DNA from 3 places in the Rahnella sp. JUb53 genome. Region 1 is predicted to be linked to each of the others. Evidence: predicted binding sites of a transcription regulator. Region 1 holds the regulator's gene; each other region holds the start of a gene.

Region 1 (10,257 bases):
CTGGGCGCAATGGAGCAGGAACTGCGCAGCAAACTGGCATCGATTGCAGCGGAAAATAGCTCACAGAATAAAGTGACCGCGCAGTCATGAGGGCAATCAATCACAACACGGACATACTCAGCACCACCTATCATCAGTCACGGGGCGCGCAGATATTCCTCCATTTTCTGCTGTTGATAGCTGCCATTGCCTATGGAAAAGCGACCGCCAGCGGGTATCTCAACGTGGCGGACAGCGTTGTCAGGAAAGATCTGAGCGGCGCCTCTTCCGTTCTGGTGTGGATGTCCTTCATCCTGTTATTTCATACGTTTCTCTATGACCGCCTGAGCCTGTACTACAGCGTGATCATTGGCGCGATCTGGGCCTTCACGGGCGATGCCCTGGCGATCCCTTTCTGGATGGCCACTGCGGCACTGCTGCTCAGCTTAATCACGCAGTACCGTTTCCCTCTGACCGGGATGCTGCTGCCCTGGCTCATCGGCCTGATTTCCTATGCCGAATTTTACAGCTTCGCGCCTTATGCTGTTTTCTATGTGGCCTTTGTCATCGTGATGATCGGTTCCGTGATCCATCTGCGCAAAATCGAAAAACGCGGCGCCGTGCCTTCCCCTGCGCCGGTGGACAACATTCAGCCCGTGCCGTTACGCCGCCGGGAACCGGTAAAAACGGAAAGCACACCGGTGGACACGCCGCGCGAAGACGCCTGGACGGAGGATAAACCGGTCAGAAAATCCACATCCTATATTCCCGACAGGCCGTTTGACCAGGACATTACGCAGCTGGAAAACAAATCTGAGCTGAGCGACTTCCCGCAGGAAATCCGCAGCGAGATCGCCGAAATCGTCTCGTCAGCGCGCCGTATACAAAAATGTATGCAGGAAGATCCGAAAGATGTCACACCGGCCACCCGCTTCTTCCAGCGGTATTTACCTGCCGTGAATACCTTCATCGACAAAGATCTGAATTTACGCCGCCAGCAGGCCGGGGATGCACCAACCAGTGCCCGGACGCTGCAAACCCTGAAAGACATCCGCAGCATGTTTGATCAGCAGCACCAGCGGCTGCTGGAAAACGATCAGCTTGAGCTGGATACCGAAATGGGTGTGCTGGATAATCTGATGAAAACCGACGGCTTCAAATAATCTGCCGCTGAAAGTCAAAAGCCCGCCCGGAATAAACCCGGCGGGCTTTTTTGTCAGTGCCGGATCGACTTAGTGCCAGATCAGCAACACACAGGCGGCGGTCAGAATCCCCATCGCGATATTGAAGGTGTACCACGCACGCTTGCTGCGCAGCAGACGGCCAATGACGGTACCGAACCCGAGCCAGATAATCCCGGAAACCAGATTCACCAGAAACATGCCGAGGCTGATACCGGCAATCGAATGGTTGTAAGCCGCACCCGCCAGACTGAAACTCGCTACTGCGCCCAGCCCCATCAGCCACGCTTTCGGGTTGAGGAATTGCAGCAACCAGCCCTGATACATGCGGATGGGTTTCGGTGGCGGTGCGCCAGTTTCCAGTGTTTCATAGGCCGACGTCGCAATTTTCCACGCCAGCCACAGCAGATACAGGCTACCGGCAATTTTGAGGAAAAGGTGTAACGCGGGATAAACCGTGATCAGGCCGCCAACGCCGAAGGCCACCAGCAGCAAAATACTCTGCATGCCGAGCATAATGCCGATCATCAGCCAGATTGAGCGGAAGAAACCAAAGTTAGCGCCAGATGTTGTTAACAACATATTGTTCGGGCCTGGGGTGATTGCAGCGACCCATAAAAATCCGAGCATCGAAAAAAATAAACCAAGTTCCATTTAATTTGGGTACTCCGACCCGAAAGATGTGCGATAGCATTGAAGCTAACAGCGTGATATTGATCGCACAAGAGCCTCTTAAGAGAAATTTATTCATCTTATGGTTGAATCCTTTCGTCCCCTGCGCGGGGCCAGTAATCCTCACATCCAGACGTTGTTACCACGGCTGGTGCGCCGCCATGCAAAACTCAAACCTCACTGGCAAAGACTCGATACGCCGGACGGAGATTTTCTCGATTTAGCCTGGAGCGAAGACCCGGAACAGGCGCGTCATAAACCGCGCATGATCTTGTTTCACGGACTTGAAGGCAGTTTCTACAGCCCTTACGCCCATGGCTTATTGCAGGCGTGGAAAGACAAAGGCTGGCTCGGCGTCGTGATGCATTTTCGCGGATGCAGCGGCGAACCGAATAAACTTCAGCGGATTTATCATTCCGGTGAAACCGAAGATGCGCGTTTTTTCATTCGCTGGCTCAATGAAACCTATGGCGAAGTGCCGACCGGCGCGGTGGGCGTATCCCTCGGCGGAAATATGCTGGCCTGTTATCTCGGGCAGGAAGGCGAAAACTGTACGCTTAAAGCGGCGGTTGTGGTGTCTGCGCCACTGATGCTTGAGCCGTGCGCTTACCGGCTGGAGCGCGGTTCATCGCGCATTTATCAGCGATACCTTCTCGATCAGCTCAAAGGCAATGCTTCGCGCAAACTGGCGAAATATCCGGGCACGTTGCCGGTGACGCTGGCGCAGCTGAAATCCATGCGCCGCATTCGTGAATTTGACGATGCCATCACTTCAAAGGCGCACGGGTTTACCGACGCGCTGGATTATTACCGCCGTTGCAGCGGTCTGCCGTTGCTGTCCCAGGTCAGAACGCCGCTGCTGATTATCCATGCCAAAGACGACCCGTTTATGACGCCGGAAGTGATCCCGAAAGCAGAGGATTTGCCGGCTTGCGTGGAATATCAGTTAACTGAACATGGCGGGCATGTCGGCTTTGTTTCCGGCAGCTTACGTCATCCGCAAATGTGGCTGGAACAGCGCATTCCGGCCTGGATCGCCCCGTTTTTAGAAACAAAGACAGAAACAAAGACAGAAACAAAGACAAAGGAACCAACAAAGTGATTATTCCCTGGCAGGAACTGGACGCCGAACTGCTCACCAGCGTGGTGGAATCCTTCGTATTGCGCGAAGGCACCGATTACGGCGAGCAGGAGCGTTCTCTGGAACAGAAAGTCGACGACGTAAAACGTCAGCTGAAAAGTGGCGAGATCGTACTGGTCTGGTCAGAACTGCATGAAACGCTGAACATTATGCCGCGCGGTCAGTTCCGCGCCGGACAGGAAGAAAACCCGCAGGACTGGTAAACACGATCATAAAATGGATTTGGACAGCCTGTCCCTCAGCGAATAATTATGGTAACAATGGGATTAATTATGCGCTTTGTTTCCGCCTGCCCTGAATGATCAGAAGGGCAATATGGCGTGACGTTTAAGGAGTAAGCCCGACTATGTCAGCAAAACATCCTGTTATAGCAGTTACCGGCTCCAGCGGAGCAGGCACCACCACCACCAGCCTGGCATTTCGTAAAATATTTCAGCAGCTTGGCCTGCGTGCCGCTGAGCTGGAAGGCGACAGCTTTCACCATTTCACCCGCCCTGAAATGGATGCGGCAATCCGCAAAGCCCGTGACCTCGGGCGTCACATCAGCTATTTCGGACCGGAAGCCAACGACTTTGGTCTGCTGGAAAAAAGTTTTATCGAATACGGTAAAACCGGTACCGGTCGTTCGCGCAAGTATCTGCATACTTATGACGAAGCGGTTCCCTACAATCAGGTGCCGGGCACCTTTACGCCGTGGCAGGCGCTGCCGGAACCGACTGACATTTTGTTCTACGAAGGGCTGCACGGCGGCGTTGTCGCAGACAAAATTGACGTTGCCGCGCAGGTCGATTTACTGGTCGGCGTGGTGCCCATCGTTAACCTTGAATGGATCCAGAAACTGGTGCGCGATACCGGCGAGCGCGGACATTCCCGCGAAGCGGTGATGGATTCCGTGGTGCGTTCGATGGATGACTACATCAGTTACATCACGCCGCAGTTCTCGCGCACGCACATCAATTTCCAGCGCGTACCGACTATCGATACCTCCAACCCGTTTGCCGCTAAAGCCATTCCTTCACTGGATGAAAGCTTTGTGGTGATCCACTTCCAGGGGCTGGATGACATTGATTTCCCGTATCTGCTGGCGATGTTGCAGGGTTCGTTTATCTCGCACATCAAAACGCTGGTGGTGCCGGGCGGAAAAATGGGGCTGGCGATGGAGCTGATTATGGCGCCGCTGGTGCAGCGCCTGATGGAAGGGAAAAAGATCGAGTAACGGACTCAGGCGTCGTTCATCAGCAACTGACGGATAAACCCGACATGCAGCGCGACGCCAGTCTGTAACGCCTCTTCATCGAGACGAAAACGCGGATTATGTACGCCGTAAGTCGCGCCAATTTTTTCATTCCCGCTGCCAATAAACAGAAAACACCCCGGCACTTTTTGCTGGTAGGAAGAGAAATCCTCTCCGCCAAACAGCGGCTGAGTAACTTCGCGCAGCGCCTGCGGTCCCAGCGTTTTTTCAATCACCTGACGCGCTATCGCACAGGCCTCAGGATGGTTGTCACCGTTCACATAGCCGCGTGTCCAGCGCAGTTCGTATGTTGCGCCATGCGCCGCCGTGATCCCCGAAATGATCTGCTCCATCACCTGCGGCACCTGTTCGCGCACGTTGCTGTGATGCGTCCGCAGCGTTCCGGCGAGCTTCACCCGCTCCGGGATCACGTTATAACTTTCGCCCGTCTGGAAGGTTGCGATAGTCAGCACCGGCACCTGAAGCGGATCAATACGGCGCGCCACAACGTTTTGCAGTGCGGTGACAACTTCCGCGCCGATCACCACCGGATCAATACACAAATGCGGCATAGAACCGTGGCCGCCTTTGCCGGTAATGGTGATGTCGAAGTTATCTGTGGACGCGCAGAACACGCCCTCTTTCAGCCCCACTTCACCGGTCGGAGAATTAGGCATCACGTGCAGGCCGAAGATTTTCTCCACGCCATTCAGCACGCCTAAATCCACCAGTTCCTGCGCCCCGCCCGGTGGCACTTCTTCAGCATGCTGGAAGATAAACCGCACAGAACCATGCAACTCAGACTGACATTGAGTCAGCACTTTTGCCGCACCCAGCAACATTGCGGTGTGAGCATCATGACCACAGGCGTGCATCACGCCGGGGACCGTTGAGCAGAAAGGTTCATCGTTCTCTTCCTGAATCGGCAGGGCATCGATATCCGCCCGCAGCGCATATACCGGCCCCGGATGCGCCCCTTTCAGATCGGCAATCACGCTGTTGGGCGTCAGATGTGTCAGGGTCAGACCGCCGAAACTTTCCAGTTGCTGAGTAATGTACGCCGCCGTTTTATGCTCCTGAAAAGAGAGTTCAGGATGGGCATGAATATGTCTGCGCCAGCGCAGGACGTCCGCTTTGACTTCAGCCAGCATTGCTTCGAAATTAAAAGTCATCACTCTTCTCCTCAGTTAAGCCACATCGCGCATTGGCGCACGAGGTTTTATTGCCAGCGGCAGGATAGCCAGACCGGCCACCACCATCGCCAGCGCCAGAAATACAAACGTAGAAAGGTAACCGTGGCTGGCGGTGATGAGATATCCCATCGCAATCGGCGCCACAAATCCGCCGAGAGTCCCGCCGGTATTAATGATCCCCATCGCCGCGCCCATGACGTCAGAAGGCAGGCGTTTCATCGGCAGCGTAAAGACGGTCACAAAGGACGCCATCAGGAAAACGTAGCCGAGGAACAGGAACAACCCGGCCGTAACCGCCGATGCCGACGTAAACACCAGCCAGATACACAACGCACTGAGCAGTGCGCAGCAGAAAATCACTTTCGGCTCTTTGCCCTGCATATAACGTCCGACCAGCCAGCCGGTTGCCAGTGAAGAAATCCAGATACCCAGCCCGCCGGTGGCGACCACCATGCCGGATACGTCGAGTGACATACCGCGCTGCTGGACCAGATATTTCGGCAACCACGCCATCAGGCCGTAAGACGGAATGTTGATGCAGAAAATTGAGACAAACAGCAGCAGGACAATCGGGTTTTTCAGCAACTCCCGATAACCGGTTTTCGCGCCGGTACGGGCTTGCGCTTCCGGCGGATTGGGCACAAAAATCACAATCGCTACGGCGATGGCAAAAGCCAGCAATCCGAGAATGGAGAACGATCCGCGCCAGCCAAGATGATCCAGGCTGTAAACCGCAATCAGCGGTCCGGCAGTCATCGCCAGTCCGGCGGAAGACAGCAAAATCGACTGCGCAAAGGTTCGCTTCTCAACTGCGAAATTGGACACCACGGCTTTGGCGCAGGACGCAGGATAGCCGGAATGGCCGACGCCGGAGAGAAACCGGAACGTGACCAGCAATCCCAGGCTGAGGCCCAGCGTTCCGAAACACAGCGCGAAGCCGCCCAGCAAGAACAGCGACATGCCGAGCACTTTTTTGTAGCCGAACCGGTCATTCAGCCAGCCCGCGGGGATCTGAAACAGCGAATAGGCCAGGAAGAAAATGCCGGTGATATACCCCAGCTGTTCAGGTTGCAGATTAAATTCGCGCTCGATGGGCAGCAGCGCAAAGCCCATCACTGTTTTATCGATATACACCACGGCATAACCGACAAATAGCAGGAAGATCATCAGGGAACGACTTTTCATAGCGGATATCCCTTTTTGTTATCACCACGTCAGATTTTCTCACTGCCGGATGAATCGTAAAATGCGACATGCATCACGTAATCAACTGAATAACAACATATTATTTTTCGCGATCCTGACGCTATCAGCTTTACAGCGTGACCATAAGATGCAATTTTTGGGCGGGTGATGCTTTTTACTGATAGGGATCGTGATGCGCTATTTGCCGAAATTGCAGCAACTGAAGGTTTTCCAGCAGGTTATCCGCAGCGGCAGTATTCGCGGCGCGGCGCGGGCGTTGAATCAGTCACAACCGGCGGTCAGCAGAACATTGCGTGAACTGGAACAAACGCTCGATACGCAGCTGATCGTGCGTGGCAATCAGGGGATGACGCTGACCGAAACGGGGCGGGCATTTGCACAGCGTATGCAATTTATCCTCGAAGAGCTTGAGCGCGCCGCCGATGAAATTCGCCAGATCGAACAATATTCGCAGGGCTCCGTCGCCATTGGATTTTCATCGCTGCTGGCGCTGACGGTTTTTCCCGGATTGGCAGGAGAATTTAAGACGCAGTTTCCGCAGTCCAAACTGCTGATCAAAGAAGGGCAACTTTCCACGTTATTACCTGCACTGCGCGAAGGGAAACTGGATTTCGCGGTCGGTACCGCCGGGCCGGGATTTCCGCTGGAAGATCTGGTACGTGAGCCACTGTTCAGCGCACCTTTCTGCGTTATCGCCCGGCGTGGACATCCGCTGGCAGGCTCCACAACTCTGGAGGAATTACAGGATGCGCGCTGGCTGTTGCCCGAAACGGATATGGGGTATTACCAGCAAATCAGGGTATCGATGGGAGGATTTCATCAGCCGGCAGCGGAAATGCCGGTGCATACAGATTCGGTGGTGTGCGGGCTAAATATGGTGTTGCAGTCTGATTATCTGACCATTGTGGCGCGCGCGATGAAAGCGCCGTTCGGATTGCAGGACAGGCTGAGTGTGCTCAATATCGATACCCTGCCGCAGGCAGAATACTGTGTGCTTTACTCGCAAAAATCGCCGCTGACGTTTGCCGCGCGGCGATTTTTGGATTTATTGCGCAGCCAGTGCCACGCCTATGACTGGTCGTAACTTATTCGACGCTGATCACTTCAAAGCTGTGCGTGATGGTCGCCGCTTTGCCGAGCATCAGGGACACAGAGCAGTACTTTTCCGCAGACAGGCTAACGGCACGTTCGACAATCTTATCGGTGAGATCTTTACCGGTGACGATAAAATGCAGATTGATGTGCGTGAACAGGCGCGGCGCTTCTTCGCGGCGTTGTGAGGTCAGCTTGACTTCACAATCACGCACGTCATTACGGCCTTTTTGCAAAATAGACACCACATCAATCGCGCTGCAACCGCCTGCGGACATCAGCAGCATTTCCATCGGGCTGGGTGCTTTATCGCCCGCATTACCATCCATAGAAATCTGGTGGCCTGACGCTGACTCGCCTAAAAACGTCAGCCCTTCTACCCATTTTACGCGTGCGTGCATGAACTATTCTCCCGGTGAATAAACTCGTCGAATTCCGCTCCCAGAGTACCCTTTCACCTAAAATCTGGCAACGTAACCCGATCGCCATCATGCTGAAGCGAGACAACAGAAGACAGCATTGCAAACCTGTGCTACAAACAAAGCCGAAACATACTTTCCAGTGAATTGCGGTGACGGTTTTCGCGGTTTAAGAACAGAACCCACGGTGATAACGGCAATAATCAGGCTGTTTCACCCCGACACCCGCTTGCAGCATTTCTGGGGAGTTATATGCTGAAAGGGCGCTTTTTTTATGAAGTGCCGTACAGGGAACTCTGAGCCCTGTGATTTTGGGCAGCGATAACAACAGAGGATAATAGCAAATGGTTCTCGGCAAGCCACAAACAGACCCGACTCTTGAATGGTTCCTGTCTCACTGTCATATACATAAGTATCCTTCTAAAAGTACGCTGATTCACCAGGGTGAAAAAGCCGAAACGCTTTACTACATCGTGAAAGGGTCAGTTGCTGTCCTTATCAAGGATGAAGAAGGCAAAGAAATGATACTGTCCTACCTTAACCAAGGTGACTTCATCGGCGAGCTGGGACTCTTCGAAGAAGGTCAGGAACGTAGTGCGTGGGTTCGTGCAAAAACTGCCTGTGAAGTGGCTGAAATTTCTTATAAAAAATTCCGCCAGCTGATTCAGGTTAACCCGGATATTCTGATGCGTCTTTCCGCGCAGATGGCAAACCGTCTGCAAGTGACGTCAGAGAAAGTCGGCAACCTGGCCTTCCTCGACGTAACAGGGCGTATCGCTCAAACTCTCCTTAATCTGGCTAAACAGCCTGATGCGATGACCCATCCGGACGGGATGCAAATCAAGATCACCCGTCAGGAAATCGGCCAAATCGTCGGTTGTTCACGTGAAACAGTCGGACGTATTCTCAAAATGCTTGAAGATCAAAGTCTGATCTCGGCACACGGTAAAACGATTGTCGTTTACGGCACACGTTAATCCCTTAAAAATCGGCGCGGCAGAACACTGTCGCGCCTTTTTTATGGGCTAAGCTTTATCCATGACGCTATGGCGAAGACTGTTTTACCATCCGGAAGTTAACTACGCGCTGCGCCAGACGCTGGTGTTGTGCCTGCCCGTTGGTATCTGCTGGTTGTTCGGCAATCTGCAAATGGGGCTGCTGTTCTCTCTTTGTCCTGCCTGCTGCAACGTCGCGGGCCTCGATACTCCGCATAAACGCTTTTTCAAACGCCTGATAATTGGCGGAACACTGTTTGCCGTGAGCAGTATTCTGCTGCAAGTCATGCTGGAAAACTGGCACATTCCCCTGCCGCTCATCATGCTGTCGCTGGCCTTGCTGTTAGGCGTGACCGGTGAAATCAGCCCGCTGCATGCACGTCTGTTGCCCGGTGCACTGGTCGCGACCATCTTCACGCTGAGCATGGTTGGCTTGCGTCCGATGTGGCAGGCACCGGTGCTTTTCGCCGCCGGCACGGCCTGGTACGGATTGTTTAACTGGGCGTGGTTTCGTATTTCGGAAGAACAGCCGATGCGCGAAACGCTCAGTCAGCTCTATCTGCAACTCGCGGATTACTTCGAAGCTAAATACAGCCTGCTGACGCAACACACCGATCCTGAAACCGCGTTACCCCCGTTGCTGACGCGACAGCAGCAGGTCATCGACCTGATTGCCCTGCTCTATCAGCAACTGCACATGCTGCCGCAACACGGCCATCATCATCACCATAAAAGACTGTTTCAACGTTTTCAGGTCGCGCTTGATTTGCAGGAGCACATCACGGTGAGCCTGCATCAGCCGGAAGAAGTGCAGAAGCTGGTGGAAGAAAGCCACGCCGAAGCGGTTATCCGCCGTAATGCGCAGGTGATTTCCGCCCGCCTGCGGGTCATCGCCGACGACATTCTTTATCACCGTTTATCCGCGCGGTTTACGATGGCCAACGAGCTGGCCGCGCTGGAGAAAATCGCCGCGCGCAATCCTGAGAACCCGGTCGGCCAGTTTTGCTACTACCACTTCAGCCGCATTGCGCGCCTGCTGCGGACACAGCGCCCGTTGTACAAACGTGACCTGATGAACACTCAGCCGCGTTTACCCTTCTGGCCTGCGCTGAAAAGCTATCTTTCCTTCAAATCTGTCGCCCTGC
Region 2 (10,257 bases), on a different contig from region 1:
GTACCGACGTGGGGCACTGCTTACAGCGTCACCAACTATGCACAATACAGCAAAATCAAAGCATTGCGCGAAGCGGGCGGCGATATCATGGTATCGATCGGCGGCGCGAACAATGCACCACTGGCTGCTGCCTGTAATAACGTGAATGATCTGGCCCAGCATTATTACGATATCGTTGAGAACCTTAATCTTCAGGTGCTTGATTTCGATATCGAAGGCAACTGGCTGGCGGATAAAGAATCTATCCAGCGTCGCAATGCTGCCGTCAAATTGGTGCAGGATCGTTGGGCTGCCGAAGGCCGTCACATCGGTATCTGGTATACCTTGCCTGTTCTGCCAACCGGTCTGACCCATGAAGGGATGGAAGTGTTGCAGGATGCCAAAGATCAGGGCGTGGTGCTTACTGGTGTAAACGTGATGGCGATGGACTACGGCAACATTCAATGCCAGTCAGCCAACACTGAAGGCCAGAATATCCATGGCAAATGTGCGACGTCGGCTATCGACAATCTGTTTGCTCAGGTGAAAGGTTTATACCCTGAGAAGAGCGCGGCGCAGGTTTACGCCATGCTGGGTACGACCCCGATGATTGGCTATAACGACGTGCAGGGCGAAGTGTTCTATCTTTCTGATGCCCGTCTCGTTTACCAGCAGGCGAAAGATTATGGCCTGGGTATGATTGGTGCATGGTCTATGGCTCGCGATCAGCCGGGTGTTTCTGGGCAAGTTTCCGCAGAACACAGTGGTATGACACCGGAACAGGCTCCGCTCTATGCTTACAGCCAAATCTTTGCGCCAATCACCAGCGGTTCAGTCGCACCGGTAGCAACCAATACGCCACCGGTCGCGAATGCGGGTATGGCTCAGCAAGTTAACGGCATCGGCGTGATTACACTGGATGGCTCGGCCAGTACCGATAAAGACGGCGACAGCCTGACTTATCAGTGGAAACAAGTTTCCGGCCCGGCAGTGACGCTGCAAAACAGCAATTCAGCTAAAGCGACATTCAGCGTGGCGCAACCGGTGACCAATGCGGTGTACACCTTCTCTCTGACCGTGAGTGACAGCGAAGGCAGCACCACGGCGCAAACCAGCGTGAATGTGATTGATGCCTCTAAACCTGTCGCACCGTCCGTTACCCTTGAATCCACGTATACCGTGACTTCAGGTGAATCGCTGACACTGACAGCTAAAGTGACCGATCCGGATACGCAGGCTGCTGATTTGCATTATCAGTGGACTAATCCGGCTGGATTGCCAGTCGCACCGGCTCAGGGTGCAGCATCCAATACTGAAGTCATTAATGCACCACAAGTGACCGTTGATACACGCTTCACTGTTGACGTGACCGTGACCGATAACACCGGTTTAACGGATACCGCGACCACCACGGTTCTGGTAAAAGCTAAAGCGGCGGCGGCAGGTTACGACTATGTTTACCCGGAAAGCAGCGAGAAATACGTGGCGGGTACTAAGGTATTAGGCAGTGATGGCAGCATCTATCAGTGCAAACCTTTCCCATACTCTGGCTGGTGTGGTCAGGCGGCCTGGGCTTATGCACCAGCTACCGGTACTAACTGGCAGGATGCATGGGACAAGCAGTAATCTAAAACCAAAGTCTGATTTTTAAAGCAAATTTTTAACCCAATAATGCCAAATGGCTCCTTTTACAGGAGCCATTTTTTTATCTGAAGCGTGTCCGCCTCCAGATATTTCCTATCACTATGCCGATATTTTGTGCAAATTTAGGGGGAAACCTTCGGACTTGTCTGCATTAGGGTCCCTATTCGACGATCTTCCTACACATTTGATCATTCTTGACTATATTAAATGTGTGTTCAGGAAATGGTGGCTTAAAGCACTACATTAAAGTCACTCAACAGAGAGTTATATCGCGAGGCAATTAAAAGCCAGAATAAAACGATGTACTCTGCTACAAGGACAGTAAAAACAGCAGCAATACAATTTGTTAGAAGGCGTCACCAAGAATGTGACGTACAGAGCCGAAATCAAGGCTTATAAACCGAAAGGAAGAAATCGATGAAAAACTCTAAATTTGCCTATTCCATGATGGCCGTAGTACTGGGTACCGCACTGATGAGCGGCAGCGCTCTGGCTGCGACGACTACAGATAGCGCAGGTGCAAAAATCGATAGCTCCATGAAGAAAGTTGATAACTACATGGGCGACAGCGCCATCACAGCGAAAGTAAAAAGTGCACTGGTGGATGATAAAGCCATCAAAAGCAGCGACATTTCCGTGACCACCAATGCAGGCGTTGTTACGCTGAGCGGTTTCGTTGGTTCACAGGCTGAAGCTGAGCAGGCGGTTGCTGCCGCAACTAAAGTTGAAGGTGTGAAATCTGTCAGTGACAAACTGCACACTAAAGACAGCAAAGACCAGAGCGTGAAAGGCTATGCGGGCGACAGCGCAACAACAGCGTCTGTGAAAGCAAAACTGCTGGCCGATGACATTGTCCCTTCACGTAATGTAAAAGTTGAAACCACCGACGGCGTAGTACAGCTTTCCGGTGCAGTGAAAGACCAGGCACAGTCTGACCGTGCTGAAAGCGTTGCGAAAACCGTTGATGGCGTGAAAAGCGTCAAAAATGACCTGAAAGTCGCACCGTAACGATATTCTGCTCTACCTGTAGTACAAGACCTGTAGTACAAGACCTGAAGTACTAGGCGCCTTCTCACGGGCGGGCGCCTCATATTTTGAATAACGCATAACAATATTTGTGTTGCCCGCTGAATATTCGGGACGGATAAGATTTGCCTGATTTCGGAAAAATATCGTGTCGTAAGCTCTAACACTTTAATTTTTCGACTACCTTTATTAAGTAAGAAGTTTTTGTTCCCGGCACACGGTCGGGAGATAAATTATCAAAAGGCAGATGTTTAACAGTGAGTCCGGCCCGAAGCGGGGCACCACCTTTTAAACTGGCAAAGTGAAAATAGGGTATAAAGGAGAAGCTTATGTTTCGTTGGGGCATTATTTTTCTAATCATCGCGTTAATCGCGGCGGCTCTCGGTTTCGGTGGTTTGGCGGGTACAGCTGCCTGGGCTGCAAAAATCGTCTTCGTAGTCGGTATCATTCTGTTCCTGGTCAGCCTGTTTACCGGTCGTAAACGACTCTGACCGCATCAATGATTTGATGCCAAAAAGTGTTAATGAATGACATCGCCCCCTTCAATGAAGGGGGCGATTCTTTTTATGTGCGATCTGGCTGTTAACAGGACGTAACGATTTTATCGCTGAAATTTGGCAAGAATTTCACGTAAATCAGTCAGACAAGGTATGCTCAGAAATGAAGGCCGCTGAGTGAGGCCGATTTTGTGAGGATAGCCCGTTGGGATACAGAATACCTGTCACGCTGGGGAACATAGAACCACTGGCGTATAAACCGTATACACCCGGCAAAATAGCACTGGTGTGCGAAGGCGGCGGACAGCGGGGCATTTTTACAGCTGGTGTGCTGGATGAGTTTCAACGCGCGCGCTTTAATCCCTTTGATTTATATCTGGGCACGTCTGCCGGCGCACAAAATCTCTCTGCTTTTGTCTGCGGACAACCTGGTTATGCCAGAAGAGTCATTACCCGCTATACCACCAGCCCCGACTTTTTCAATCCTCTGCGTTTTGTGCGCGGCGGGCACCTTATCGATCTCGACTGGCTGGTGGAACAAACGGCTAAAAACATGCCGCTGGCGATGGAAACCGCTGAAAAGCTGCTGATCGACGGGCGTGAGTTTCTGATGTGCGCCTGCCGCAGTGATGATTATTCAGCGAATTACTTTGCTCCGACGCGCGATAACTGGCTGCCGGTGATCAAAGCCTCCAGCGCCATTCCGGGCTTTTACCGTATGGGCGTCGATCTTGATGGCGTGAGTTATCAGGACGGCGGTATCAGCGATGCGATCCCGGTTGAGGAAGCTTATCGCCGTGGCGCCGATACGATCGTGGTGATCCGCACCGTTCCTTCGGCGATGTTCTATACGCCGCAATGGATGAAACGCATGGAGCAATGGCTGAGCGAAAGCAGCCTGCAACAGCTGGTGCGCATGATGCAGCATCACGAAGAAAGCTATCACCGCATCCAGCAGTTCATCGAGAATCCGCCGGACGATGTGCGTATTTTTGAAATCTTCCCGCCAAAACCTTTAGCCAGCCACGCGCTCGGCAGTCGCCTGCCCGCGCTGAATCAGGATTACCATCTTGGGCGCCGCTGCGGGCGTTATTTCCTGTCAGCTGCGGCGCACTGGCTGTTGCCGCGTGAAAATGAACGGCCTTATCCGCATATCGAACCCCGCGTGACACGTCGCCCTCAGCGGGTTGTCATACCTCAGGACGAACCGGAAAACGTGATCCCGCTGGCTGCTTCAGCCAGCACGGTGGAGCAGATCATTTTGGATCCCGCCGTGCTGACGGATATGGTCGCCGACGGCGGCGTTGTGCGTCCGGCCGCCTTTAAAGACAACGTGGTTCATGATCCGCAGCCGAAACGCGTGGCATCTGATATGCCACCGGTAGAAAACGGTGCATCAGAAACCTATCCCGCCAGTGAGGGTGATAAGTTGTGAGTCATACCTTCGTCGATACGCACTGCCATTTCGATTTTCCGCCGTTTACCGGCGCGGAAGCCGAAAGTTTGCGTCTCGCCGGAGAAGCGGGCGTCCGGCATATCATCGTTCCGTCGGTTACGTCAGATCGATTCCGCGGCATTCTCTCACTGGCAAAAAAATTCCCGCAGCTGCACGCGGCGCTGGGTTTACATCCCCTTTATATCAGCGAGCACAAAGACAGTTGCCTGGAATTACTGGATTCATTGCTAACTCACCGGGATCCGCACCTGGTGGCGGTCGGTGAAATCGGGCTGGACTTATACATGGAAACGCCGCGATTTGAGCAACAACAGCGGGTGCTCAAAGCGCAATTCGCCATGGCAAAGCGTGAAATGCTGCCGGTGATTCTGCATTCGCGGCGCAGTCACGATCAGCTGGCGGCAATGTTACGGCAGGCTAAATTGCCTGCTACCGGCGTGGTACATGGCTTTGCAGGCAGTCTTTCGCAGGCGCAGGCGTTTATCAAACTGGGTTTTGCGATAGGCGTGGGCGGCACTATCAGTTATGAACGCGCGCAGAAAACCCGTCATGTGATGGCGCAATTACCGCTTTCTTCTTTGCTTCTGGAAACCGATGCACCAGATATGCCGTTGCAGGGTTTTCAGGGCCAGCCCAATCGTCCGGAGCGTGCTGCTAACGTGTTCGACATACTGTGCAGCCTGCGCAGTGAAACCCCAGAACAGATTGCCGCCGCATTGCTCGACAACACCCGTCGTATCTTCAATTTATCCGCTTTGTAATCCGTCTCCTCCTGGTTTTGTGATTTAAATAACATTCCCATTTACCTTTCATGCTTTTCTTTAAAAGGGTTTCTTCAGGCTATGTAATTTATGTTCTCTTTAAAATGTTATTATTATAACATTGCTCGTAAGATCGCCGGTCGGTGATCGCTGTATATCCGTGCGCACTCCGTTTGTCATGAATCGGGTATACACTCTTATCTGGACCAAATACTGAGCATAACGCCAGTGAAATGTGATTTAGATCTCATTTCACTAAGCAACGTTGCAAACGGTTTTCATTTTGTGTGAAATACTGCACACAGGAACCTGATGTGACGTGTTCAAATAGTCACAACGACTTGGCGTCAGCCAATCAAAGCGCGGTGAGAAGGATCTCAGTTGCCGCGTAAGCCACGACACGCTGCTTACGCACGCTATCTTCAAGGAACCAAGTCCGCTCGCCAACCGTGCAGAATTCATTTCCCGTCGGACTCCGCCGGAACGAATTCATGACTGTATGCTCAGTTCTGGCCGGTCGCTGGAATTGAAAATTGTTGGAGAGTTATATGACCGATTTAACCGCCGCAGCGCAACGTGCGCTGAACCTGATGGATTTAACCACCCTGAACGAAGACGATACTGATGCAAAAGTGATCGCGCTTTGTCACCAGGCGAAAAGCCCGGCAGGTAACACCGCTGCTGTCTGTATTTATCCTCGTTTTATTCCTGTTGCCCGCAAAACTCTGCGTGAGCAAGGTACGCCTGATATCCGCATTGCGACTGTCACTAACTTCCCACACGGTAACGATGATCTTGATATTGCGCTGGCAGAAACCCGCGCGGCGATCGCTTACGGTGCCGATGAAGTTGACGTGGTATTCCCGTACCGCGCACTGATCGCCGGTAACGAGCAGATCGGTTTTGAGATGGTTAAACAGTGCAAAGAAGCCTGTGCTGCCGCTAACGTTCTGCTGAAAGTGATCATCGAAACCGGTGAACTGAAGCAAGATGCGCTGATCCGCAAAGCCTCCGAGATCGCGATTAAAGCGGGCGCTGACTTCATCAAAACCTCTACCGGTAAAGTGCCTGAAAACGCCACTTTGCACAGCGCTGAACTGATGATGAGCGTGATTGCTGAAATGGGCGTCGGCAAAGCCGTTGGTTTCAAACCGGCCGGTGGCGTGAAAACCGCTGAAGATGCTGCGCAATATCTGGCACTGGCTGACCGCCTGCTGGGCCGTGAATGGGCTGACGCACGTCACTTCCGTTTCGGTGCTTCCAGCCTGCTGGCAAGCCTGCTGACCACATTGGGTCACGCTGGCCAGAAAGCCACCAGCAGCTATTAATCACTGTTGTTATGCCTGTGCCGTGGCGCTGTTTTACAGCGTCCGGTACTGGCGTTCACATTTAGCGTTCAGCTCAGGCAGGGGGATACCTTGTTTCTCGCACAAGAAATTATTCGTAAAAAACGTGACGGTCAGCCTTTAAGCGACGAAGAAATTCGTTTCTTTATTAATGGTATTCGTGACAGTCAGGTTTCTGAAGGACAAATTGCCGCACTGGCAATGACTATCTATTTCAACGACATGACCATGAAAGAACGTGTTTCGCTGACCATGGCGATGCGTGATTCAGGGACCGTGCTCGACTGGAAAAGCCTCAATCTGAACGGTCCGATTGTCGACAAACATTCGACCGGCGGTGTAGGTGATGTGACCTCCCTGATGCTAGGCCCGATGGTGGCGGCATGCGGCGGCTATGTCCCGATGATTTCAGGCCGTGGCCTCGGTCATACCGGCGGTACGCTCGATAAACTCGAAGCTATTCCTGGGTTTGATATTTTCCCGGATGACAGCCGTTTCCGCAGCATCATTCAGGACGTCGGCGTGGCTATTATCGGCCAGACCAGCTCGCTGGCACCGGCGGATAAACGCTTCTACGCGACACGCGATATCACCGCAACCGTTGACTCTATTCCGCTGATCACTGCTTCGATCCTCGCCAAAAAACTGGCCGAAGGTCTGGATGCGTTGGTGATGGATGTTAAAGTCGGTTCCGGTGCATTTATGCCAACTTATCAGCTGTCCGAAGATCTGGCTCAGGCGATCGTGGATGTGGCGAATGGCGCGGGTTGTAAAACCACGGCGCTGCTGACTGACATGAATCAGGTGCTGGCATCCAGTGCCGGTAATGCGGTGGAAGTGCGTGAAGCCGTGCGTTTCCTGACCGGCGAATACCGTAATCCGCGTCTGCTGGAGGTCACGATGGCGCTGTGCGTTGAAATGCTGCTGTCTGGCGGACTGGCGAAAGATGACGCCGACGCCCGCAGTCAGTTGCAGGCAGTGCTGGATAACGGCAAAGCAGCGGAAGTCTTTGGCCGCATGATTGCCGCGCAAAAAGGCCCGACCGATTTCATCGAAAATTACGACAATTATCTGCAACAGGCCACGCTGAGCAAACCGGTTTACGCTGAAACCAACGGCATTGTCAGCGCAATGGATACCCGCGCGCTGGGGATGGCGGTCGTTTCACTGGGTGGCGGTCGTCGCCGTGCCAGCGATGCTATCGACTACAGCGTTGGTCTGACCCACATGGCGCAACTCGGCCAGCAAGTGGATACCCGTCAGCCACTGGCGATGATCCACGCGAACAGTGAAGCGGCCTGGCAACAGGCGGCGCAGGAAGTGCGGGCGGCGATTGTACTGAGTGACAAAGCGCCGGAAAGCACGCCGGTGGTTTATCGCCGTATCAGCGGCAAAGCTTGATTTCAGGCTAAATCGCCCCCATTTAAGATTGATCAGGTGCGCGGCAGTTCCGCGTGACCCAATGCGTAACCATTCGCAGGAGAGCAAAATGAAACGTACATTTATCATGGTGTTAGACTCATTCGGTATCGGTGCCAGTGAAGATGCCGAGCGCTTTGGCGATGCTGGTTCTGATACATTGGGCCATATCGCGGCTGCCTGTGCGCGTGGCGATGCAGACAAAGGCCGTAAAGGTCCCCTGAATCTGCCGAACCTGACCCGTCTGGGGCTGGCGAAAGCCGCTGAAGAATCCACCGGTAAAATTCCTGACGGTATGGACGGTAATTCTGAAATTACCGGTGCGTATGCTTACGCCAGCGAATTGTCTTCCGGCAAAGACACCCCGTCAGGCCACTGGGAAATCGCCGGTGTGCCTGTTCTTTTCGACTGGGGTTATTTCAGCGACACCACCAACAGCTTCCCGCAGGAACTGCTGGATAAACTGGTGGAACGCGCCAATCTGCCGGGCTATCTCGGCAACTGCCACTCTTCCGGTACCGTGGTACTGGACGATTTGGGCGAAGAACACATGAAAACCGGCAAGCCGATTTTCTACACTTCCGCTGACTCCGTCTTCCAGATTGCCTGTCACGAAGAAACCTTCGGACTGGATCGCCTGTATGAACTGTGCGAAATCGCCCGTGAAGAACTGACTGAAGGCGGATACAACATTGGCCGTGTGATTGCCCGTCCGTTCATCGGTGACAAAGCCGGTAACTTCGAGCGTACCGGTAACCGTCACGATTTAGCGGTTGAGCCACCGGCACCGACCATCCTGAAAAAACTGGTTGATGAAAAAGACGGCCACGTGGTGTCTGTCGGTAAAATCGCCGATATCTACGCGCAGGTCGGTATCACTAAAAAAGTGAAGGCCACCGGTCTGGATGCGTTGTTTGACGCGACAATCAAAGAGATGAAAGAAGCGGGTGACAAGACCATCGTCTTCACCAACTTTGTTGATTTCGACTCCTCTTACGGCCACCGCCGTGATGTGCCGGGCTACGCTGCGGCGCTGGAACTGTTCGACCGCCGTATGCCGGAACTGCTGGAGCTGGTGAAAGAAGACGACATCATTATCTTCACCGCTGACCACGGTTGTGACCCGACCTGGCGCGGCACGGATCATACCCGTGAGCACATTCCGGTATTAATCTATGGCCCGAAAGTGAAACCGGGCTCATTGGGCCACCGCGATACCTTCGCGGACATCGGTCAGACTGTTGCTAAATACTTCGATCTGACACCGATGGATTACGGCAAATCAATGCTCTGATACTTTTCTTACGCGGCCAGTCTCTTATACTGGCCGCGTTTTTTATCATGAATATGACACCTCGCTGACTAAGGAATAAGAAGATGGCAACTCCACACATTAATGCTGAAATGGGCGACTTCGCTGACGTAGTGCTGATGCCGGGTGATCCGCTGCGCGCCAAGCACATCGCGGAAACTTTCCTTCAGGATGTTAAGCAGGTGAACGACGTGCGTGGCATGTTGGGCTTCACCGGCACTTATAAAGGCCGCAAAATCTCTGTTATGGGTCACGGCATGGGCATTCCTTCCTGCTCAATTTATGCCAAAGAATTGATCACTGAATTCGGCGTGAAAAAAATCATCCGCGTGGGTTCTTGTGGTGCTGTGCGTGCTGATATCAAACTGCGCGATATCGTGATCGGTATGGGTGCCTGCACCGATTCCAAAGTGAACCGCATGCGATTCAAAGACCACGATTACGCGGCTATCGCCGATTACGACATGGTGCGTAACGCGGCTGATGCAGCGAAAGCCAAAGGCATCAATGCCCGCGTGGGTAACATCTTCTCCGCTGACCTGTTCTACACACCAGACCCGCAGATGTTCGACGTGATGGAAAAATACGGCATTCTGGGTGTCGAAATGGAAGCCGCTGGTATTTACGGCGTGGCAGCAGAATTCGGTGCAAAAGCGCTGACCATCTGTACCGTTTCCGACCATATCCGTACTCACGAACAAACTACTGCCGCTGAACGTCAGACGACCTTCAACGACATGATTGAAATCGCGCTGGAATCCGTTCTGCTGGGCGACAAAGAATAAATTCTGCAGATATTGCAGTAACTGAAACGGGC
Region 3 (10,257 bases), on a different contig from region 1:
ACGGCATGCACCAGCATCCGCCGATATGTCATTAACTTAACATGATGAATTTCAGGGATCAGGCTTTTGGCGGGTGGATGAGAAAATTTCAGCAGCCTGCGCCCGTTTCACAGAAAAAAAGCCCGTCGTGACGACGGGCAAGGGAGAAACGAGTTTTGGGCATCAGCCGGTATAGACGCCGAAGAGTTTGGGCAGGAATAGCGAAATGGTCGGAATATAGGTCACCAGCATCAGCACCACGAACAGCACGCAGTAGAACGGCATCATGGCTTTCACCACTTTCTCAATGCTCTGTTTACTCACCGCACTGGCGACAAACAGCACCGAGCCGACCGGCGGGGTGATCAGCCCGATCCCCAGATTCACCAGCATGATCATGCCGAAATGCACCGGATCAATGCCGAGTGATAACACCACCGGCAACAGCACCGGCGTCAGGATCAGAATGATCGGCGCCATGTCCATCAGCGTACCGATCAGCAACAGCATGATGTTGATCCACATGAGGATCACGTACTTGTTGTCGGAGATCGAAGTGAAGAATTCGGTGATGCGCATCGGCAACTGCATGTAGGTCATCACTGCGCCAAAGCTGGCGGCAAACCCGATCAGAATCATGACGATGCTGACGGTTTTGACTGTGCGGTACATCAGTTTCGGCAGCTCGCTCCACTTGTAATCGCGGTAGATAAACATGGTGACGAAGAATGACCACAGACAGGCAATCGCCGCAGATTCTGTTGCGGTAAATACTCCGCTGAGAATACCGCCCATGATGATGACAACGGTCATCAGCCCCCACAGCGTGTCGATGAAAATCTTCAGCGCCTGACGGAACGGCACGCGTTCACCTTTTGGATAACCGCGTTTGTGCGCAAACACCACGCACATCACCATCAGCGTCAGGCTGAGCAGTAAACCGGGCAGAATACCGGCGATGAACAGCGCGGCAATCGACACCGTGCCGCCGGTCGCCAGTGAATAAATCACCGAGTTATGGCTGGGTGGTGTGAGGATAGCCTGCACCGAGCCGCTGGCGGTCACCGCTGCCGCAAAGTCACGCGGATAACCTTTCTTCTCCATTTCAGGGATCATCACCGAGCCGATCGACGCCGTGTCTGCTACCGAGGATCCGGAAATCGCGCCGAAAAAGGTCGAGGCGACGATATTCACCAGCGACAGTCCGCCGCGGATAAACCCGACAAAGATGTAGGCAAAACTGACCAGCCTGCGGGCGATCCCTCCTTCGGCCATGATCGCGCCCGCCAGAATAAAGAACGGGATCGCCAGCAGAGAGAACTTATTCACGCCATTGGTCAGCTGGATCATCAGCGCTTCAAACGGCAGGTCAATCCACCAGGCTCCCGCCAGCGCGCTCAGCCCGACGGCGTAAGCGACCGGCACGCCAATCGCCAGCATTACCGCCAGCGTTAACAACAAGATTAATGCATCCATAACAGGCTCCGGTCAGGCGTCAGAATTGCCCAGCATCACCACTGGCCGCTGATGCTGCGGGCCGGCAATGATCTGCTCAATGATGAATAACAGCGTCAGCGCAGAACCTATGGGCAGCGGCAGATAGGTTTGTCCGGCGGTCAGCAGCGGGATTTCCGCCACCGGCTGTTGCCAGAGTTCGCTGCACAATTGCAGGCTGTACCAGAAAATAAACACGCTGATCGCCAGCATCATCAGGTCAGCCAGCAGGGCGGAGAATTTTTTCAGCGCAGGCGGCAGACGGTCGGTGACCATCGCCACCACAATGTGCGAACCGGCGCGGTAACTGACGGCGGCACCGATAAAGGTGAACGTCACCATGCACATAATCGCAATCGGCTCCGGCCACGACAGGGCGCTGTTCATCACGTAGCGGGCGAAGATCCCAATCGGGATCACCGCGACCATCAGCAGTAACGCAATACCGGCGAGCCACATCGCGCAGCGGTAAAGAATGTCCATCAGGGTGTGATAACTCGAGACCATAAATCCCCCGGCGAAAGATCATAAAGAGGCAGCCCGCAGGCTGCCGGAGTCAGGGTTTACTGAACGTCAGCGATTTGCTGCATCAGTTCCTGATGGTCTTTGCCGAATTCATCGCGCACGGATTGCGTGGCTTTGACATAAGTCGCAGGGTCGATCTCATAGAATTTCACGCCGCCTGCTTTCATCGTTGCCAGCGCTTTCTCGTTATAGGCTTTCCACAGTTCGCGTTGCTCGTCCTGTGCTTCTTTCGCCAGCTTGAGGATTAACTGCTGGTCTTCCGGTTTCAGTTTGTCCCATTTCACTTTTGAATACAGGAACAGCTCCGGAATGATGAAGTGACGGCTGTAGGTGTAGTTTTTTACCACCGGCAGATAGTTGTGGGCGACAAACGTCGGCGGGTTGTTTTCGGTGCCGTCGATAACCCCGGTCTGCATGCCGCTGAACACTTCACTGACGCCCATCGCCACCGGGTTTGCGCCCATGGCTTTCAGCGTCGCCAGCGCAATCGGACTGCCTTGTACGCGGATTTTCATGCCGTGCAAATCTTCTGGTTTCACCACCGGCTCTTTGGTGATCAGGTTACGCGTGCCGCCGTCCATCCAGCCGAGGAACACCAGACGGGAGTTCGGGTTGTTGGTGATTTTGTCGCCGATTTCTTTGCCAATCTGACCGTCGAGCACTTTGTGCATGTGGTCTTCATCGCGGAATATATAGGGCAGGGTGAAGACGTTTATCTCCGGTAAAATCGAGGCAACCGGCGTCATCGATACGCGGATAATATCCAGCGCGCCAAGCTGTGCCTGTTCAATTTCCTGCTTTTCATCCCCCAGAACACCGCCCGGGAACGTTTTGATTTCGAGGCGTCCGTCCGTTTGCTTTTGCAGCTTTTCGCCCATGTGCTGAACGGCGACGACGTTCGGATAGCCTTGCGGATGCACATCGGCGGCCTTCAGCGTTTGTGCGGATACACCCGCGGTAAATAAGAGGGTCGCGGAACTCAGGCAAAGGCTGAGAAGTGCTTTTTGCATTTTCATCAGTTTGTCTCCAGGGTACTCAGTAAGGGAAAGATAAATGAGAGCAAGTGTTGATCAGAGCCAACGGAAGGTCCGGCCTGTTCATTATGAAAAATGTGTAAATAAGCTTTTAAATTATAGGGATACAAGCATTGCCGGTATGCGGTCTTCGCCTGAGTAAGCACCTTATCCTATTTTTTACTGTGCGGTATTTGAGCATTATCACAAACTCGCAACAAATGTAAAAAGGTGTTACTTAATATTTAAAACATTGTTTTGACTTAGATGTTGAAGCTCAGATGATTGATTTACCGCGTAATTCTTTTGGAAAGTGTGACGCAGATTAAATTGTTCATCCCTTGTGCAAACACGAAAAACCTTGTCGTCTGTCAATGACACGCCAGCCTGCAGGCGCGACAATGTAAATAATAATGAGAACGACTATCAATTAGGCCTTTTTCTTTGATATCATTCGGCGTTATTCATTCCTTCTACACACTGATTCTGGCTGGAGGCGACGCGTGAAAACGGCTCGCAATAAGATGAAAGAGGCGACCTCATTACTGATGTCGTTGATGTTGGTTGCTGGCTTAAGTGGCAACGCGATGGCTGCACCTGCGACGCCGGCTGGACAAGCCGTCAATTCTGCAACAACTCAACCGGCAGCGGCGGATGCCCCTGCACCGGCGAACAGTGATGCAACGCCAGCACCGGTGATGCAACCGACGCCGTCCGAAGCGACGCCTGTCATTCCTACCGATTTGTCTGTTATGGGCATGTATCACCACGCCGATGCGGTGGTGAAAACCGTCATGATTGGCCTGCTGCTGGCCTCTGTCGTCACCTGGGCGTTGCTGTTCAGCAAAGGTGCTGAAGTGTTCACTGGCAAACGCCGTATGCGCCGCGAGTTTGATGCGCTGTCTTCTGTCCGTACTCTGGACGAAGCCGCTGAGCAAGCCGAAAGCTTCGCCGCCAGCAGCATCAGCGCGCAGATGATCCGTGACGCACAGAATGAACTCGAGCTGTCAGCAGGTTCCACCGACAACAACGGCATCAAAGAACGTACCGGTTTCCGCCTTGAGCGTCGCGTCAGCGCAGCCGGCCGTTACATGGGCCGTGGCAACGGTATTCTGGCGACTATCGGGGCAATCTCTCCGTTCGTCGGCCTGTTCGGTACTGTGTGGGGCATCATGAACAGCTTCATCGGTATCGCGCAAACGCAGACCACTAACCTGGCCGTTGTAGCGCCGGGCATTGCAGAAGCTTTACTGGCAACGGCTGTCGGTCTGGTTGCCGCGATCCCTGCCGTGGTTATCTACAACATTTTCGCCCGTACCATTACCTCTTACCGTCATCAGGTTGGCGATGTGGCGGCGCAGATTATTCTGTTGCAGGGTCGTGATTTGGATCTGGCTGCCAGCAAAGGCGATGCGCCACGCGGTCAGACAGGTCAGTTACGCGTAGGGTAAGAACAGATTATGGCTATTCGGTTAAACGACGATATCGACGAAAGCGGTGAAATGCATGACATCAACGTCACGCCTTTCATCGACGTCATGCTGGTATTGCTGATCATCTTCATGGTGGCCGCACCGCTGGCGACCGTAGATGTGCGGGTTGATTTACCCGCCTCTACGGCGAAACAGCAGCCGCGTCCTGAGAAACCGATCTTCCTGTCGGTGAAAGCAGACAAACAGCTGTTCCTGGGCGACACGCCGGTCAACAGCGATAATCTGACCTCGATGCTGGATCAACGTACTCAGGGCAATAAGCAGAGCACGATTTTCTTCCGTGCGGATAAGACAGTGGATTACGAAACGCTGATGAAAGTGATGGATAACCTGCGTAAAGCCGGTTACCTGAAAGTCGGACTGGTTGGCGCTGAACAAACCGGTGCCGCTGCGGCGCAGTAAGTTTTTCCTCGAGATCAGACGCACAAAAAGGCCAGCGATGCTGGCCTTTCGTTTATCTGTAAAACCGAAACTCAGGTCACCGGCGCCGGGTTAAACACCGCCAGCGCATTATGGATGCCCCAGGTGTCTGACCAGGTTTTCTTGCGCCCGCTGGCGATATCGAGAATGAAGTGGAACAACTCCCAGCCCACATCTTCGATAGTCGCGTCGCCGGTCGCAATAGTACCCGCGTTGATGTCCATCAGATCGTGCCAGCGGTTAGCCAGCGTGGTGCGGGTCGCCATTTTAATCACCGGCACCGCCAGCAGGCCGTAAGGCGTACCGCGTCCGGTGGTAAAGACCTGCACGGTAATCCCGGATGCCAGTTGCTGTGTTCCGCAGACAAAATCACTGGCAGGCGTGGCAGCGTAGATCAAGCCTTTTTTGGTCGGACGCTGACCCGGAGACAATACTTCTGAAATTGCACTAGTGCCGGATTTTGCAATCGAGCCGAGTGCTTTTTCCACCACGTTGGCCAGACCGCCTTTTTTGTTACCCGGAGACGGGTTGGCGCTGCGGTCGGTTTGTCCCATCGACAGATAATCATCGTACCAGGCCATTTCTTCCAGCAGACGTTTACCCACTTCGACATCCGCAGCGCGCGGCGTCAGTAAGTGGATGGCGTCGCGCACTTCAGTCACTTCTGAGAACATCACGGTCGCGCCACAGCGCACCAGCAGGTCCGAGGCGTAACCTACCGCCGGGTTAGCTGTCACGCCGGAGAAAGCATCGCTGCCGCCACATTGCGTGCCCACGACCAGATCAGACGCCGGACAGGTTTCGCGCTGACGGCGGTTCAGGCGCTCGAGATGGAATTGTGCAACGGTGAGGATATCGTCCACCATCGACTGGAAGCCGACATGCTGTTCATCCTGCAAACGGACGATATGCGTATCGTCGAGGGAAATCGCCTGCACGTCCGGCGTACCTTCCAGCAGGCGCTCGGGTTGCAGCTTTTCACAGCCCAGACCGACCACCATCACTTCGCCGCCAAAGTTCGGGTTCAGCGCCAGATTGTGGATAGTGCGGATCGGCACCACCGCCGCCGGGGCGTTAATTGCCACGCCGCAACCGTAGAGATGGTTCAGCGCCACGACGCCATCGACGTTGGGGAATTTCGGCAGTAAATCACGCTCGATGATTTTGACCACGTAATCCACCACGCCCGCCACACAATGCACGCTGGTGGTTATACCGAGCAGATTTTTAGTGCCTACGCTGCCGTCGTCGTTGCGGTAACCTTCAAAGGTATAGCCTTCCAGCGGCGGTAAGGCGGGCGGAACGCGGGTGGCCAGCGGCAGGCTGTTAAGCTCCGGCGCGACCGGCAGTTCCACCAGGGATTCGTCAATCCAGCCGCCCTGTGCGATATCACGCACCGCATAGCCGATGACTTCACCATAACGAATAATATCGCCACCTTGGGCAATCGGTTCTAAGGCAACTTTATGACCTTGTGGAATATGCTCAATTAATTCCAGACCATTAGAAAATCGGGTGCCGGCTTTTAAACCGTTATCGTTCACAATAATAGCAACGTTATCGCTTTCATGAACCTTAATGAAAAGTGCTTCGGTTGCATGTTCTTTATCTTTATTACGTGACATAACTGTCTCCGCGTTTATTAAACATCCCGGAACAAAAGGCTCCGGTTAATTCTCTGAAGTTGACGCTTAACGACGTTTCTCAAAACATGCTCTGTAATACAGGGTATGACGCTCATTATAAGACAGACTTCCACGAACCTCATTGTGCAACTGACCAGCTTTTTACCGGTTTAACATCATTCTGTGGGGCAGGTGACAGAATAAATGTGATGGATATCACCCTTTGATTTGAGCGGTTATCAGCGCGAGATAATCTGTGATTCTCCTCCCACATCGATGTGTGTATGCAAAAGAATAGTCACAATTATCTGCTATATTCTTGGGCGAATGCACAGTGTTATTTCGGGGCCTCTTTTTTATACTGTATTAGCCCTCTGAAGGTGACGTTTTAAGTAATACAGGTAAATTTCGTACAAGGATTAATAAAGGATTAATTCGCCAGATCGTATAAATGCTTCTTATAAAGAAACTATAGGGTAAATAACGCAGAGGAATGGCGGGCGTTATTTGAGCAGCGGTGAATTACCTGAATGAATTTTTCAATATTACAACGAAGGTCACCATGAATATTCAATCTCAGTCTCGGACAATCGCGCAAAGTAAGGTACGAACACATATTCGTTACTACATTTTGCTGATTATCTTTTTAATCACGGCGGTGAACTATGCCGACCGTGCAACGCTTTCCATTGCAGGCACCGAGGTCGCGCGCGAGCTGGGCCTGGATGCTGCGGATATGGGGCAAATCTTTGCGGCATTCGGCTGGGCATATCTGATTATGCAGTTGCCCGGCGGATGGTTGCTGGACAAGTTCGGTTCAAAGAAAGTTTATACCTACAGCCTGTTTTTCTGGTCGCTGTTCACCTTACTGCAAGGCTTTGTTGGCTGGTTCCCGCTGGCGTATGGCGCACTGACGCTGTTTATCCTGCGCTTTATGCTGGGTTTCTCCGAAGCGCCTTCCTTCCCGGCGAACGCCCGCATTGTCGCGGCCTGGTTCCCGACCACCGAGCGCGGCACCGCGTCGGCAATTTTTAACTCCGCACAATATTTCTCGCTGGCGCTGTTCTCTCCGTTACTCGGCTGGCTGACCTACGCCTGGGGCTGGGAACATGTCTTTATCGTGATGGGCGTGATTGGTTTTGTGCTGACGCTGGTGTGGATCAAATTTATTCATAACCCGCCGGAACATCCGCATATTTCCAAAAGCGAGCTGGAGTTTCTGAAAGACGGCGGCGCGGTGGTGGATATCGACCACAAGAAAACCGACAGTGCGAAAAATGGTCCGAAATGGAGCTACGTTCGTCAGATGTTGAGCAGCCGCATGATGCTGGGGATCTTCTTCGGGCAGTATTTCATTAACAGTATTACGTGGTTCTTCCTGACCTGGTTCCCGATTTATCTGGTTCAGGAAAAGGGCATGTCTATTCTTAAAGTGGGGATGATTGCCGCAATTCCGGCATTGTGCGGTTTTGCCGGCGGTGTGCTGGGTGGCGTGTTCTCAGATTTCCTGATTAAACGCGGTTTCTCGCTGACCGTGGCACGTAAAATTCCTATCGTGCTGGGCATGTTGTTAGCCACCAGCATCATCTTGTGTAACTACACCGACAACAACGCGCTGGTTGTCACCCTGATGGCGCTGGCGTTCTTCGGCAAAGGCTTTGGTGCGCTGGGCTGGCCGGTGATTGCCGATACCGCCCCGAAAGAAGTCATTGGCCTGTGCGGCGGCATCTTCAACGTGTTCGGAAACGTAGCCTCCATCGTGACGCCGCTGGTGATCGGCTACATGGTAAAAGGGCTGCACTCTTTCAATATGGCATTAATTTTTGTGGGCTGTTCAGCACTGATGGCGATGCTTTGCTATCTGCTGGTGGTCGGCGAGATCAAACGTCTGGAACTTAAGAAACAGTAAATTTTGATGCGGGCATGCCGGATTTTCCGGCTCTGCCCCTGGATGAGGTCAGATATCAGATATGAGTAATCAAATGATTCCAAATCGCTTTCGCCAGGACTTACTGCAAGGAAAAACGCTGATTGGTTGCTGGTCAGCGCTGTGCAGCCCAATCACCACCGAAGTGCTCGGCGTGGCGGGTTTTGACTGGCTGTTGCTCGATGGCGAACACGCGCCGAATGATGTCACCACATTTGTACCGCAACTGATGGCGCTGAAAGGCAGCCGCAGCGCGCCGGTGGTGCGTCCGCAATTTAATGATCCGGTGGTGATTAAGCGCCTGCTGGATATCGGTTTCTACAATTTCCTGATCCCGTTTGTGGAAACGCAGGAGCAGGCTGAACTGGCGGTGGCATCAACACGTTATCCGCCAGCAGGCATCCGTGGCGTATCGGTTTCGCATCGCAGCAACATGTTCGGCACCGTGCCGGATTACTTCACCAGCATCAACGACAACATCGCGGTGATGGTGCAAATCGAAAGCCAGCAGGGCGTCGATAATCTGGATGCGATTGCCGCCGTTGACGGCATCGACGGAATTTTCGTCGGCCCGAGCGATCTGGCCGCAGGCATGGGGCATCTCGGCAACGCCGGACACCCTGACGTGCAGGCCGCTATCCGTCACATCTTTGCGCGTGCAAAAGCACACGGCAAACCGAGCGGCATTCTGGCACCGGTTGAAGCAGATGCCCGTCGCTATCTGGAATGGGGCGCGACGTTCGTGGCGGTCGGCAGTGATTTAGGCGTTTTCCGCGCAGGGACTCAGGCGCTGTGTGATCGCTTCACCAAGTGATCCGCTCTCAAACATCAATATAAAGAGGATACCCGAATGAAAATTGGCTTTATTGGTTTAGGCATCATGGGCAAGCCTATGAGCAAAAACCTGCTGAAAGCAGGTTACGAGCTGGTGGTGATGGATCGCAATCAGGATACCGTCGGTGAAATTGTGAAACTCGGCGCGACAGCGGCAGATACCCCAAAAGCCGTGGCTGCGGTTTCTGATGTGATCATCACCATGCTGCCAAACTCGCCGCAGGTAAAAGAGGTGGCGCTGGGCGAAAATGGTCTGATTGAAGGCGCGCGTCCGGGCACTATTTTCATCGACATGAGTTCTATCGCGCCGCTGGCGAGCCGTGAAATCAGTGAAGCGCTGGCTGCTAAGCAAATCGCGATGCTCGATGCGCCGGTTTCCGGCGGCGAACCGAAAGCCATCGACGGCACGATGTCTGTCATGGTCGGCGGCGACAAAGCGGTGTTCGATAAATGCTATGAAATCATGAAATCCATGGCGGGTTCCGTGGTGCATACCGGTGATATCGGCGCAGGCAACGTCACCAAACTGGCGAATCAGGTGATTGTGGCGCTGAACATTGCTGCCATGTCTGAAGCGCTGGTGCTGGCTACCAAAGCGGGCGTGGATCCTGATTTAGTTTTCCAGGCTATTCGTGGCGGACTGGCAGGCAGCACCGTGCTGGAAGCAAAAGCGCCGATGGTGATGGATCGCAACTTCAAGCCGGGATTCCGAATTGATTTGCACATCAAAGATTTAGCTAATGCACTGGACACCTCACACGGCGTTGGTGCGCAACTGCCTCTGACCTCGCTGGTCATGGAAATGATGCAGGCACTGAAAGCGGATGGTCACGGGCAATCTGACCATAGCGCCATTGCACGCTATTATGAAACCTTAGCGAAGGTTGAAGTTACCCGTTAGTCTGCGGCGGCAACGTGACCCTGAGTTAATGCTCGTTTCGCGTTGC

What was found. The regulator CRP, encoded in region 1, controls carbon source genes, mostly activating them, when cyclic AMP is high. The targets are predictions, from matches to a motif close to ATGTGANNNNNNTCACAT.
Region 2: the regulator CRP is predicted to act here: its motif matches at 5,649-5,666, upstream of deoC (deoxyribose-phosphate aldolase).
Region 3: the regulator CRP is predicted to act here: its motif matches at 6,754-6,771, upstream of garD (galactarate dehydratase).

The regions. Positions count from the first base shown of each region.
Region 1 is NZ_SLYT01000011.1:14,314-24,570, forward strand. It holds gene EC840_RS21015 (toxic anion resistance protein) at 1-90, shown strand, start outside; gene EC840_RS21020 (5-bromo-4-chloroindolyl phosphate hydrolysis family protein) at 87-1,142, shown strand; gene EC840_RS21025 (LysE family translocator) at 1,212-1,814, opposite strand; gene EC840_RS21030 (hydrolase) at 1,915-2,934, shown strand; gene EC840_RS21035 (YheU family protein) at 2,931-3,176, shown strand; gene EC840_RS21040 (phosphoribulokinase) at 3,320-4,189, shown strand; gene EC840_RS21045 (amidohydrolase) at 4,195-5,379, opposite strand; gene EC840_RS21050 (MFS transporter) at 5,395-6,585, opposite strand; gene EC840_RS21055 (LysR substrate-binding domain-containing protein) at 6,779-7,690, shown strand; gene EC840_RS21060 (OsmC family protein) at 7,692-8,099, opposite strand; gene crp (cAMP-activated global transcriptional regulator CRP) at 8,462-9,094, shown strand; gene EC840_RS21070 (YccS/YhfK family putative transporter) at 9,156-10,257, shown strand, end outside.
Region 2 is NZ_SLYT01000009.1:20,221-30,477, forward strand. It holds gene EC840_RS25690 (glycosyl hydrolase family 18 protein) at 1-1,605, shown strand, start outside; gene osmY (molecular chaperone OsmY) at 2,041-2,631, shown strand; gene EC840_RS19155 (DUF1328 domain-containing protein) at 2,979-3,140, shown strand; gene EC840_RS19160 (patatin family protein) at 3,352-4,581, shown strand; gene EC840_RS19165 (TatD family hydrolase) at 4,578-5,363, shown strand; gene deoC (deoxyribose-phosphate aldolase) at 5,912-6,691, shown strand; gene deoA (thymidine phosphorylase) at 6,782-8,110, shown strand; gene deoB (phosphopentomutase) at 8,199-9,422, shown strand; gene deoD (purine-nucleoside phosphorylase) at 9,506-10,225, shown strand.
Region 3 is NZ_SLYT01000005.1:226,745-237,001, forward strand. It holds gene EC840_RS14145 (TRAP transporter large permease) at 163-1,455, opposite strand; gene EC840_RS14150 (TRAP transporter small permease) at 1,468-1,980, opposite strand; gene EC840_RS14155 (TRAP transporter substrate-binding protein) at 2,037-3,014, opposite strand; gene exbB (tol-pal system-associated acyl-CoA thioesterase) at 3,536-4,462, shown strand; gene exbD (TonB system transport protein ExbD) at 4,472-4,906, shown strand; gene garD (galactarate dehydratase) at 4,978-6,549, opposite strand; gene EC840_RS14175 (MFS transporter) at 7,112-8,458, shown strand; gene garL (2-dehydro-3-deoxyglucarate aldolase) at 8,520-9,290, shown strand; partial or broken gene garR (2-hydroxy-3-oxopropionate reductase) at 9,318-10,211, shown strand.